Regions from separate parts of the Pantoea sp. E956-1 genome, predicted to be linked through region 3. Evidence: predicted binding sites of a transcription regulator. Region 3 holds the regulator's gene; each other region holds the start of a gene.
What was found. The regulator CRP, encoded in region 3, controls carbon source genes, mostly activating them, when cyclic AMP is high. The targets are predictions, from matches to a motif close to ATGTGANNNNNNTCACAT.
Positions count from the first base shown of each region.

Region 1: the regulator CRP is predicted to act here: its motif matches at 858-875, upstream of deoC (deoxyribose-phosphate aldolase).
Region 2: the regulator CRP is predicted to act here: its motif matches at 2,911-2,928, upstream of udp (uridine phosphorylase).

Region 1 covers NZ_CEUYZP010000004.1:239,368-243,853, reverse strand. Annotated here, with positions in the region: gene AC0T7J_RS13690 (patatin-like phospholipase family protein) at 1-24, shown strand, start outside; gene AC0T7J_RS13685 (TatD family hydrolase) at 21-818, shown strand; gene deoC (deoxyribose-phosphate aldolase) at 1,067-1,846, shown strand; gene deoA (thymidine phosphorylase) at 1,909-3,237, shown strand; gene deoB (phosphopentomutase) at 3,333-4,486, shown strand, end outside.
Region 2 covers NZ_CEUYZP010000007.1:19,669-24,154, reverse strand. Annotated here, with positions in the region: gene metE (5-methyltetrahydropteroyltriglutamate--homocysteine S-methyltransferase) at 1-1,595, shown strand, start outside; gene AC0T7J_RS16775 (dienelactone hydrolase family protein) at 1,903-2,736, opposite strand; gene udp (uridine phosphorylase) at 3,040-3,801, shown strand; gene AC0T7J_RS16765 (tetratricopeptide repeat protein) at 3,894-4,486, shown strand, end outside.
Region 3 covers NZ_CEUYZP010000006.1:217,003-221,488, forward strand. Annotated here, with positions in the region: gene AC0T7J_RS16305 (YccS/YhfK family putative transporter) at 1-1,778, opposite strand, end outside; gene crp (cAMP-activated global transcriptional regulator CRP) at 1,836-2,468, opposite strand; gene AC0T7J_RS16315 (OsmC family protein) at 2,772-3,176, shown strand; gene AC0T7J_RS16320 (phosphoribulokinase) at 3,789-4,486, opposite strand, start outside.

The sequences.
Region 1 (4,486 bases), on a different contig from region 3:
TACGACAAAGGATCGCTGGCATGAAGTTTATCGATACGCACTGCCACTTCGATTTTCCGCCGTTTGAAGGGGATATCTCTGGCAGCCTGGCACGTGCTGCAGAAGCGGGCGTGGAAAAGATTATTGTTCCGGCGATCGATGCCAGCCGCTTTGAGCGGATCTGCGCGTTAGCCGCGGCGCATCCGCCGCTCTATGCCGCGCTGGGCCTGCATCCGATCGTCATCGAAAATCATCAGGAGGCCCATCTCGACCAGCTGGAAACCTTACTGCAACAGCGGCCGCGTAAGCTGGTGGCGATCGGCGAGATCGGGCTGGATCTCTATCGCGACGATCCGCAGTTTGATAAGCAGCAACGCTTTCTTGAGGCGCAGCTTAAGCTGGCGAAAGCGTATCAGCTGCCGGTGATCCTGCATTCGCGCCGCACTCATGACAAGCTGGCGCAGATTCTGCGTCGTTACGATCTGCCGCGCCGTGGCGTGGTGCATGGTTTTGCAGGCAGCCTGCAGCAGGCGCAGGCTTTTATTAAGCTGGGTTATGCAATTGGCATCGGCGGGACTATTACCTATGAACGCGCCAGCAAAACCCGTCAGACTGTGGCGCGGCTGCCGCTCTCTTCGCTGCTGCTGGAAACTGATGCACCCGATATGCCGCTGCAGGGCTTTCAGGGCCAGCCTAATCGTCCGGAGCGGGCGCGTCAGGTGTGGGAGGTGCTCTGCAGCCTGCGTGAAGAGTCACCTGAGGAGATTGCCGATGCGCTGTGGCACAACAGTCAGCAGCTATTTCAGCTCGATCCCGCTTTCCCGGCGCTGCGCAACTGACCGTTCCTGTCTCACCCGACCTGCAGCCATTGCGCATAAATGTGATAATAGTAACATTGCACCCGCTGGCGTATAATAACCACCAAGCCCTGTTATCTGTAATGTTAGTCACAGTAAACGTGGCAATGTTGCACTAATTTCTTATTCCTATGTGACTCCTGGCACATATCAGGCCGCACCAGAGTGTTATTATTATAACATTCCGCCGGCGAGCCGGTGGGTTGCACCCCGATCTTTTGGAGAGCCTCATGACCGATATCAAAGACCTTGCCCTGCGCGCCCTGAAACTGATGGATTTAACCACCCTGAATGATGACGACACCGACGCAAAAGTGATCGCTCTGTGTCATCAGGCCAAATCCCCGGCAGGCAACACCGCCGCAATCTGTATCTATCCGCGTTTTATTCCGATTGCCCGTAAAACGCTGCGCGAGCAGGGTACCCCGGAGATCCGCATCGCTACGGTGACTAACTTCCCGCACGGCAATGACGACATTGATATTGCGCTGGCAGAAACCCGCGCCGCTATCGCCTACGGTGCCGATGAAGTGGACGTGGTGTTCCCGTATCGTGCGCTGATCGCCGGTAACAGTCAGGTCGGTTTCGATCTGGTGAAAGCCTGTAAAACCGCCTGTGCCGAAGCAGATGTGCTGCTGAAAGTGATCATCGAAACCGGTGAACTGAAGCAGGAAGCGCTTATCCGTCAGGCCTCTGAGATTGCCATTGATGCCGGTGCCGATTTCATCAAAACCTCTACCGGTAAAGTGCCGGTTAACGCCACGCCTGACGTGGCGCAGATCATGATGAACGTGATCCGCGATAAAGGCGTCAGCCAGCAGGTTGGCTTTAAGCCCGCTGGTGGCGTGCGCACCGCTGAAGATGCCGCGATCTATCTGAAAATGGCAGAAGAGACGCTGGGTGCCGACTGGGCCGATGCGCGTCATTTCCGCTTTGGTGCATCAAGCCTGCTGGCGAGCCTGCTCAATACCCTGGGTCATGACAGCGACACCAGCAAAGCGGGTTACTGATCTTTCAGGCGGTCGCTGACCGCCTGTTCCCCATCCTGATTTCCCTGAACCAGGGGGTTACCTTGTTCCTGCCACAAGAAATAATTCGCAAAAAACGTGACGGCCATGCGCTGACTGAAGAGGAGATTCGCTTCTTCATCAATGGTGTGCGTGATAACACCGTTTCGGAAGGTCAGATCGCCGCGCTGGCGATGACCATCTATTTCCACGACATGACGCTGCCTGAGCGGGTCGCGCTGACTATGGCGATGCGTGATTCCGGTACGGTACTGAACTGGAAATCCCTTAATCTCAATGGCCCGGTGGTGGATAAGCACTCGACCGGCGGCGTTGGCGATGTGACGTCGCTGATGTTAGGGCCGATGGTCGCGGCCTGCGGCGGATATGTTCCGATGATCTCGGGTCGTGGCCTTGGTCATACCGGCGGCACGCTGGATAAACTGGAAGCGATTCCGGGCTTCGATATCTTCCCGAGCGATGACCGCTTCCGCGAGATCATTAAGCAGGTGGGTGTGGCGATTATCGGCCAGACCAGCTCGCTGGCACCGGCGGATAAGCGTTTCTACGCCACGCGTGACATCACCGCCACCGTCGATTCGATCCCGCTGATTACCGCCTCGATTCTGGCGAAGAAGCTGGCAGAAGGGCTGGATGCACTGGTGATGGATGTCAAAGTGGGTTCCGGCGCGTTTATGCCAACCTATGAGGCGTCAGAAAGTCTGGCGCAGTCGATTGTTGGCGTCGCCAATGGCGCTGGTTGCCAGACCACCGCACTGCTGACGGATATGAACCAGGTTCTCGCCTCCTCAGCCGGTAACGCGCTGGAAGTGCGTGAAGCGGTTCGCTTCCTGACCGGCGAAGCGCGGAATCCGCGCCTGCTGGAAGTGACGCTGGCTCTCTGCAGCGAAATGCTGGTCTCCGGCAAACTGGCCGCCAGCGACACCGAAGCGCGTCAGAAGCTGATGACGGTGCTGGATAACGGCAAGGCGGCCGAGGTGTTTGGTCGCATGGTCGCTGCCCAGCAGGGACCTGCCGATTTTGTTGAACGCTACGACGCTTATCTGCCCGCGCCAATGCTGAGCAAGCCGGTGTATGCCGACCAGCCAGGCATCGTCAGCAGCATGGATACCCGTGCGCTGGGGCTGGCGGTGGTGGCAATGGGTGGCGGACGTCAGCGTGCCAGCGACAGTATTGATTACAGCGTTGGCCTAAGCGACATGATCACCCTGGGCGAACGTGCCGATGCGCAGCGTCCACTGGCGATCATTCACGCCAGCAGCGAAGACAAATGGCAGCAGGCCGCCGCCGCGGTCAAAGCCGCGCTGGTGCTCGGTGATTCCGCCCCGGCTGAGACGCCGGTTGTCTATCGCCGTGTGAGCGATATCAGCTAACTGACCGGTAACCGGTGCCAGCCGCAATGCATTCGGGTATACTGATCTGATCGCTTTTTTTTGACTTGTCACGCGCCAATGCGCAGGAGACTTGCATGAAACGTGCTTTTATTATGGTTCTCGATTCCTTTGGAATTGGCTCCAGTAAAGATGCCGATAAATTCGGCGACGCAGGTTCGGATACGTTAGGTCACATCGCCGAAGCCTGTTTCAGGGGGGAAGCAGACAAGGGACGTAAAGGCCCATTGCATCTGCCTAATCTTACCGCGCTGGGTCTGGGCAAAGCCGCAGAGCTGTCGACCGGCCGCTTCCCGGCAGGTCTGGATCCCGAGGCGAAAATCACCGGCGCGTACGCTTACGCCAGCGAGCTTTCGTCCGGTAAAGATACGCCGTCAGGCCACTGGGAGATCGCCGGTGTGCCGGTACTGTTTGACTGGGGCTACTTCAGCGACAAAGAGAACAGCTTCCCACAGGAACTGCTGGACAAACTGGTCGAGCGTGCAGATCTGCCGGGCTATCTCGGTAACTGCCACTCATCAGGTACGGTGATCCTCGATCAACTGGGCGAAGAGCATATGAAAACTGGCAAGCCGATTTTCTATACCTCTGCGGACTCGGTGTTCCAGATCGCCTGTCACGAAGAGACCTTTGGTCTGGATCGACTCTATGCGCTGTGCGAAATCGCCCGTAAAGAGCTGACCGAGGGTGGCTACAACATCGGCCGGGTTATCGCCCGTCCGTTTGTGGGCGACAAAGCGGGTCAGTTCGAGCGCACCGGCAATCGTCACGACCTGGCTGTTGAGCCACCATCTGCCACCATGCTGAAAAAGCTGGTGGATGAGAAGGGCGGTCACGTGATCTCCGTGGGTAAAATCGCCGATATCTATGCTGAGCAGGGCATTACCAAAAAGGTCAAAGCGACCGGTCTGGATGCGCTGTTTGACGCGACAATTCAGGAGATGAAAACCGCGCCGGATCAGGCGATTGTTTTCACTAACTTCGTTGATTTCGACTCAACCTGGGGACATCGTCGTGATGTTGCCGGTTATGCGGGCGGGCTGGAGCTGTTTGACCGTCGTCTGCCTGAGCTGATGGAATTAGTCGGAGAAGATGACATTCTGATCCTGACCGCTGACCACGGCTGTGACCCGACGTGGGAAGGTACTGAACACACGCGTGAGCACATTCCGATTCTTATCTACGGACCGAAAGTCGAGCCGGGTTCGCTCGGTTACCGCGAAACTTTCGC
Region 2 (4,486 bases), on a different contig from region 3:
AGCCGGCGTATGACGCACTGCAGGGTCACAGCAAACTGCTGCTGACCACCTATTTTGACAGCATCGGCCAGAACATTGATGTGATTCGTGCGCTGCCGGTGCAGGGGCTGCATGTCGATCTGGTCCATGGTCGTGATGATATTCATCAGCTGAATCAGCAACTGCCCGCCAGCTGGCTGCTGTCACTCGGCGTGATCAACGGACGCAACGTCTGGCGCGCCGATCTGAGCAACTGGTTCAGCCGTTTGCAACCGCTGACGAAAGCGCGTGAACAGGTGTGGATCGGCTCCTCCTGCTCGCTGCTGCATAGCCCTATCGACCTGAGCGTCGAGACCCGTCTGGATGATGAAGTCAAAAGCTGGTTCGCCTTTGCACTGCAGAAATGTGCCGAGCTCTCGCTGCTGAGTCAGGCACTCAGCAACAACGATGCAACGGCGCTGGAAGCCTGGAGCGCACCGGTACACGCCCGTGCTCACTCCCGCCGCGTGCATAATGCGGCGGTGGGCCGGCGTCTGCAGGCCATTACTTCACAGCACAGTGAACGCCAGAGCGCTTATCCGGTGCGGGCGGTCCTGCAGCGTCAGCGATTCAATCTGCCAGCCTGGCCCACCACCACCATCGGCTCTTTTCCGCAGACCACGGAAATTCGCGGCCTGCGCCTCGACTTTAAACAAGGCCGGCTCGACAGCAACCATTACCGCACCGGCATCGCGGAGCACATTAAGCAGGCGATTCTCGAACAGGAGCGGCTGGGGCTGGATGTGCTGGTTCACGGTGAAGCGGAACGTAACGACATGGTTGAGTACTTCGGCGAACATCTGGAGGGGTTTGTCTTCACACAGAATGGCTGGGTTCAGAGCTACGGTTCACGCTGTGTGAAACCGCCTGTCATCATCGGCGATATCAGTCGTCCTGAGGCGATCACCGTCGAGTGGGCCAGATATGCCCAGTCGCTGACCGATAAACCGGTAAAAGGGATGCTAACGGGCCCGGTAACCATCCTCTGCTGGTCATTCCCGCGAGAAGATGTGTCACGTGAAACCATCGCGAAACAGATCGCGCTGGCGCTGCGTGATGAAGTCGAAGATCTGGAAAATGCGGGCATCGGGATTATCCAGATTGATGAGCCTGCACTGCGTGAAGGTCTGCCGCTGCATCAGTCTGAATGGGCTGCCTACCTGAACTGGGCGGTGGAGGCCTTCCGACTGAATGCGGCGGTGGCGCGGGATGAAACCCAGATTCACACCCATATGTGTTACTGCGAGTTCAACGACATTATGGACGCTATCGCGGCGCTGGATGCCGATGTGATCACCATTGAAACCTCGCGATCCGACATGGATCTGCTGGAGGCGTTTGAAAACTTCGACTACCCGAATGAAATCGGCCCCGGCGTCTACGACATCCATTCGCCTAACGTCCCCAGCGTAGAGTGGATAGAAGCACTGTTGCTGAAGGCGGCGAAACGTATTCCGGAAGCGCGTCTGTGGGTGAACCCGGACTGCGGTTTGAAAACTCGGGGCTGGACGGAAACGCGTCAGGCGCTGGCGAACATGGTGACGGCGGCGAAGAAATTGCGTGGCGAAACGGCGTAGGGAATCGGGTCTGGTGGGTGAAAAAATCAGGGGTGCATAAGCGTAATGCCAGTCAGTTAAGCGACAGGTGATAACGCAGTCTGGTGCCGGCCAGGGAGGGCCGATCCCCGAACGGTTCGTCGGCACGACGTCAAAGCCGAAGGAACCGCGTGAGCGGCGCGAGGACGGGCCGGCAGCAGCAGCGGTGCGCTGGCCCGCACTGCGGCTCGCTCGCCCGGAAAAAAAGCTGCCACGTTTGACCGTGACAGCCTTTACAAATCTGATCTTAACTGATCAGCATTAGGGCGCAGACGCGCCCCTTTTTCATTTACTGCGATGCAACACCATACTGCCTGAACCAGGCCAGCATCCGCTGCCAGCCATCATTGGCAGATTCAGCATGGTAGCTTGCACGATAGTCAGCATTAAAGGCATGACCCGCTTCGGGATAGACGATGATCTCTGCGGTCGCATTGGCGGCATGCAGTGCCTGACGCATCTGCTCGACGCTCTCCAGCGGAATGCCCTCATCCTGGCCACCATACAACCCTAATACTGGCGCATTCAGATCGACCGCAATATCAATAGGATGCTTCTGCTGCTTCAGCGTGCGCTCACCGGTCAGGCGTCCATACCACGCCACGGCGGCGCGCAGTTGCGGGTTATGCGCGGCGTAGAGCCAGCTGATGCGACCACCCCAGCAAAAACCGGTGATGCCCATGCGACGAATATCGCCGCCGTTGCGTGCGGCCCAGTTGGCGGCATGATCGAGATCGGCCAGCACCTGGCTGTCAGGCACTTTGCTGACCAGCTCGCTGAACAGCGTCGGGATATCGTTATACTCAGCGGGATCGCCCTCGCGGAAATAGAGCTCAGGCGCGATAGCCAGATAGCCTTCCAGCGCCAGACGGCGGCAGATATCCCGGATGTGTTCATGCACACCAAAGATCTCCTGCACCACCAGCACGACTGGCCACGGGCCCTCCGCTGACTGGGGTTTTGCAAAGAATGCCGGCATGTTTTCGCCCTGGCTGGGCACTGAGGTTTCACCCGCGTGAATCGCCGGGCTGTCGGTAATGATGGTGGTGGAGGCGGTGGGCTGCACGGCAGGGGCAAAGCCGCCCGTCGCCGGTTTTTGTGCCATATTTTCACTGGGTTTCATTATTCTCTCCGTGCAAGCATTTGCGCAATCACGTAACTATAGCCTGGCCGGAAAGCGTATGCGCCAGGTGTCGGGTCACAGAATCAGCAGCGAATTAAATCATCCTCCTCTTTAACATTGCGCTGACCCTGACACAGCCCCGCCGAGAGCTATCCGCACCAGGAAGATGCGATTGTGTGATTGTTATCACAATTTATCTTCCGGGAAATGTAACTTTCATTTTCTTAAGTGAATGTTGTCACATATTTATCGGGCGTGCTGGCGTAGAGTGGCGCGCTACCTTCCCTTAACAGGAGTCTGAAAATGACACAGTCTGACGTTTTCCATCTTGGCCTGACTAAAGCCGATCTGCAGGGCGCCACCCTGGCGATTGTGCCGGGCGATCCGGAGCGCGTGAAGAAAATTGCCGGACTGATGGAAGATGCCACGCATCTCGCCTCACACCGTGAATTTACCTCCTGGCTGGCAAAAATTGATGGTAAGCCGGTCGTGGTCTGCTCAACCGGCATTGGCGGTCCGTCTACCTCGATTGCGGTCGAAGAGCTGGCACAGCTTGGCGTGCGTACCTTCCTGCGTGTCGGTACCACCGGCGCTATCCAGCCGCATATCAATGTCGGCGATGTGCTGGTGACTACCGCGTCTGTTCGCCTGGACGGGGCCAGCCTGCATTTTGCGCCGATGGAGTTCCCGGCAGTGGCTGATTTCGCCTGCACCACCGCGCTGGTTGCCGCCGCAGAAGCCTGTGGCGCGAAAACGCATATCGGCATCACCGCCTCTTCTGACACCTTCTATCCGGGTCAGGAGCGCTACGACACCGTTTCGGGCCGCGTAGTCAGTCGCTTCAGGGGATCGATGAAAGAGTGGCAGGAGATGGGCGTTCTCAACTATGAGATGGAATCCGCTACACTGTTAACCATGTGCGCCAGCCAGGGTCTGCGAGCCGGCATGGTGGCGGGCGTGATTGTGAACCGCACTCAGAAAGAGATCCCGGATGCGGTCACCATGAAACAGACAGAAAGCGACGCAGTGAAGATTGTGGTCGAAGCGGCGCGTCGCTTACTATAACGACCGCGTCTGGCAGCAGGTTTTTTGTCCAGACTCAAAATCTGCTGCCGGTAGTTAACGGCGCGTAATTTCAGTGAAACCTGAGAGTTTTTATGCGCAATACTATTCCCGTCCGACGTCCTGCCCCTGGTGCTAATCCGGCCGCACTCCAAGCCATGCTGGAACGCAGTGCCGAACGTTTCCGTGCCGCCATGCAACAGGGCGACTATGCGCTGGCCGCTCAATGCTGCGAAGAGGTGCTGCGCTCAATGCCCAATCAGATGCAGGTGCTGAGCGACTACGCGCTCTGTCTGCTGCGTCTGGGTCAGCACAATAAGTCGTACAAAATCTACCAGAAGATTTATCAGTCGCCGCCCGCAGTGCAGGCTACCGCCTCTGAAACCTGGCTGGATGGCTTAACCGAAGTGTGTGGCTGGCTGGATAAAAAGGACGAGGTGGCGCGTCATGGCCTGGCCTCGCTGATGCGCGCTGATGCGCGTTTCAGTCAGGGGCAGCGCGCCGCGTTTCCTGCTCCGCAACCGGAGCCTGTCGATCTCACTCATCCGCACCAGAATGTCATCGCTTTCTGCCTCTATGGCGATCAGCCGCGCTACTGTGAAACCTTAATCAAAAACGTTGAAGTGGCGCCTGAACTCTATCCCGGCTGGGTCTGCCGCATCTACCTGGATGACAGCGTGCCGCAGCA
Region 3 (4,486 bases):
ATGGCGTTGATATGCTCGACGATAAACTGACTGTGCGTGACCCAGAGCCGCATATCACTCAGATAGCGGGAGTTGAACGCGGGTTCCTGCATCGCCTGATTCAGTGAGTTAAACAGCGCATTGTGTGCCTGATTGACCTTCACCCGCTGATAAGCCAGTTTCTCTGGTGACTGTTCGTCACCCAGCAACAGCCGTAGCGCATCCTGATAGGTTTCCAGTGCGTCATGGGCGTTCTGCCGTAGTAAGCCGCTCTGCCACTGCGGCCACAGCCACAGCATCCCGCCAAAAGCGATCAGACAACCCATCAGCGTATCCATGAGTCGCGGCAGCAGAAACTGCGCGCCATTCAGCGACAGCAATTGCAGCGAGTAAACCGCCGTGACCGTAAAGCCAATCATCGACCAGCCATAGAACTGGCGGGTAAAGCGATAGCTGATAAAGGTAATCGCCAGCATGATCAGCAGCACCAGCGACTCCGGCACCGCCATGCGCAGCGTGGCGGCCGCGATCACCAGACCGGCAAAAGTGCCCAGTGCCCGGTGCTGAATGCGGACACGGGTAGCGCTGTAGCCGTTCTGGCTGACGAACATGATGGTCATCAGGATCCAGTAGGGTTTGGGGATGTTGAAGAACAGCGCCAGCGCGCTGCCCAGCATCAGCATCACCGCAAAGCGGCCGGCAGTGCGCAGGGCCGATGAGCGGAACGAGAGATAACTGCGCAGCGCCGGTAACAGCGGCAGACGGCGCTGGCGGTCAGCCATCAGATCGCGCTGATAAAGGGGTTTCTGGGTGCGCAGAACCCGCGCGATGCGGTTGAAGTGGTAAAGGCAGAAGTTACCCACCGGATTGTCGGGATGCTGATGGGCGATTTTCTCCAGCGCGCCGAGCTGTTTATCCATCGCAAAGCGATCGGGTAGCTGGTGATAGAGAATGTCATCCGCCAGCACCCGCAACCGGGCCGAGATGGTTTTGGCATTCCATCGGATCACCGCTTCAGCGTGGCTCTGTTCGACCAGTTTCTGCACCTCTTCCGGCCGATGCAGGCTGACCGAGATATGTTCCTGCAGATCCAGCGCCACCTGAAAGGCGCGCGTCAGCCGTTTATGGCTGTGATCGCGGCTTGCCGACAGCATGTGCATCTGCTGATAACAGGTGTTGATCAGATCGACCACTTTCTGCTGGCGTGCCAGCAGCGGCGGCAGCGCCTTTTCCGGATCGGTCAGCTGCGTCAGCAGGGTATATTTGGCGTCGCAGTAGTTAGCCAGCTCGCGGTAGATCAGGCTCAGGCTTTCGCGCATTGGCTGCTCTTTCCACAGCCAGAACCAGAACCAGTTAAACAGCCCGTACCACAGCGTGCCGCCGATATAGAGCAGCGGGGGGACATAGATTGGCATGCGGCCAATCAGGCTCAGGGTAAAGATGGCGGCGATCAGGGTGCCGGGCAGCAGACGACCATGCAGCGGGCTAATTTCACCAGTGACGCCGAGCAGCAAGGGCATGGCGAACAGGATCAGCGGCAGAGGGATAGCATGCAGAGTAAGCCACTGCATCAGAAAGCTGCCGAGGGCAAACAGGCTGCCGCCAACAATCAGGCGTTTGAAGAAGCGTTTATGCGGGGTATCCAGACCGGCGATGTTGCAGCAGGCGGGCACTAATGAGAACAGCAAACCTTTTTGCAGGTCGCCAGCCAGCCAGCCCAGTGCCACGGGCAGACAGAGCACCAGCGTTTGCCGCAAGGCGTAGTTAACTTCAGGATGGTAAATAATTCGACGCCACATCGGCCCAACACAAACAATAACGGCGTGATGTTGCCATCACGCCGTGGGTGACAGGAATTAGCGGGTGCCGTAAACGACGATGGTTTTGCCGTGTGCGGAGATCAGGTTCTGATCTTCCAGCATCTTCAAAATACGGCCCACGGTTTCACGTGAACAACCAACAATCTGGCCAATTTCCTGACGAGTGATTTTAATTTGCATGCCGTCGGGATGCGTCATGGCATCTGGCTGCTTCGCCAGGTTAAGCAGAGTCTGTGCAATACGTCCGGTTACGTCGAGGAAAGCGAGGTTACCCACTTTTTCAGACGTCACCTGCAGGCGACGCGCCATCTGCGATGAGAGTCGCATCAGGATATCGGGATTAACCTGGATCAGCTGACGGAATTTCTTGTAAGAAATTTCCGCCACTTCGCACGCGCTTTTCGCACGTACCCAGGCGCTGCGCTCCTGGCCTTCTTCAAACAGGCCAAGCTCACCAATAAAATCGCCCTGATTCAGGTAAGAAAGAATCATCTCTTTGCCTTCTTCATCTTTAATCAGAACCGCAACGGAACCTTTCACGATGTAGTAAAGCGTTTCTGCTTTTTCACCTTGGTGAATCAGCGTACTTTTGGATGGATACTTGTGAATATGGCAATGGGACAGGAACCATTCGAGTGTAGGGTCTGTTTGCGGTTTGCCGAGAACCATTCGCTATTATCCTCTGTTGTAATCGTGCCCAAAATACAGGGGGCAGTTTTCCCTGTCAGGCGGTGAAAGCTTCAAGCGTTTCCATTTCAGGAAATTATTCGGGCCGCATCAGGCGCAGTGCGCATCATTCTTCCCGGCTTCGCCATCGGGTGACGAAAAATATTTTCAGCACTGTTTGTAGCACAGCTTTTGCCGACTGTCTTCTGTTGTCTCGCTTCAGCTACAGGCGGATTTCTCTGGATTGCTGTTTACCAGGCGAAAGCGTACTCTGGCGACAAAACAGCGTATTCCGGAGCAAAAATCATGCAGGCAAGAGTGAAATGGGTAGAAGGGCTGACATTCCTCGGAGAATCCTCATCCGGCCATCAGATACTGATGGATGGAAATTCGGGTGATAAAGCGCCCAGCCCAATGGAGATGGTGCTGATGGCGGCGGGCGGATGCAGCGCGATTGACGTGGTATCAATTCTGCAAAAAGGCCGCAACGATGTAGCTGATTGTGAAGTAAAACTGACTTCAGAACGTCGTGAAGAGGCGCCGCGAATCTTTACGCACATCAACCTGCATTTTATCGTGAGTGGCAAAGCGCTCCAGGATAAAGCGGTCTCACGCGCCGTGGATCTTTCTGCTGAAAAATATTGCTCTGTGGCCATCATGCTGGGTAAAGGCGTCAACATTACGCATAGCTATGAAGTGATTGAGCTGTAGTAGCCGCAAGGGATCTTTTAGTGATTGAGCTGTAATAGCCGCAGGGATCTTTTAAGGTCGCGGGCAAAATCTGTCGTGCTCTGCTGTCAGACTGTGCCTGCATCGGGAATCCGCTTTGATACTGTGCCTGCGCAGGGAACCGGGTCAGATCGGAAAGACGCAAAAGCCGCCATCCATGGCATGCCCGGCCCGCGCGATTACGCACCTCATCCCTGAGGTGCGCCCGTAACCGGGCCAACGCGTTGCGTTGTTCAAAAACGCTCCCGGCGTTTTTATCCGGGCGGCGGGACGCTTTCCTCTTCTGACCCGGTTCCCGGCGTGTTGAACTTATCTATTGCTGCCAGATTCTTTCTGCCCAGGCGTTGTCTGTAGCGACCTTCCTGAAACCGGATGCGGTTGCCGGACGGGAAGTGAAGGGAGCATATACCTGTAGCAAAGCATCGCGGGCCAGGGATGGCCCGCGCTGAGCCTGCCAGGGATGGCGGTTTTGCGTCTTTGCGAAAGGTGTATGCTACCTGAAGCCTGCTCAGCGGTAAGTCTTTAGCCGCAGGAAAACCAGTTTTACCATCTTTGTGAAAGACATCTGCTCTCAGAGCGGTTTTTGCTGACCTCTTACTCTATTCGCTTACCTTCCATCAGCCGCTTCACCAGCGGACCCATGATCAACTCCATCGCCAGACCCATTTTGCCGCCAGGCACCACCAGCGTATTGATGTGCGAGATAAACGAGCCCTGCAGCATCGCCAGCAGGTAGGGGAGGTCGATATCTTCCAGCGCCTGGAAGTGGATCACTACAAAGCTCTCATCCAGTGACGGAATAGCGCGGGCAGCGAACGGGTTTGAGGTATCGACCGTCGGGACGCGCTGAAAGTTGAGGTGAGTGCGTGAAAACTGTGGTGTGATGAAGTTGATGTAATCTTCCATCGAGCGCACCACCGAATCCATGACTGCTTCACGTGAATGGCCGCGCTCGCCGGTATCGCGCACCAGCTTCTGAATCCACTCCAGGTTCACAATTGGCACCACGCCAACCAGCAGATCAACCTGTTCTGCTACGTTGTGCTGCGCCGTTACCACGCCGCCGTGCAGCCCTTCGTAGAAGAGAATATCGGTGTTCTGCGGCAGCGGTTGCCACGGCGTAAAGGTGCCAGGCACCTGATTCCACGGCACCGCTTCATCGTAGGTGTGCAGATATTTACGCGACTGGCCCTGTCCGCTCTGGCCATACTCTTTAAAGCTCTGCTCCAGCAGGCCAAAGTCATTGGCTTCCGGGCCGAAGTAGCTGACATGACGTCCTAAATCGCGCGCCT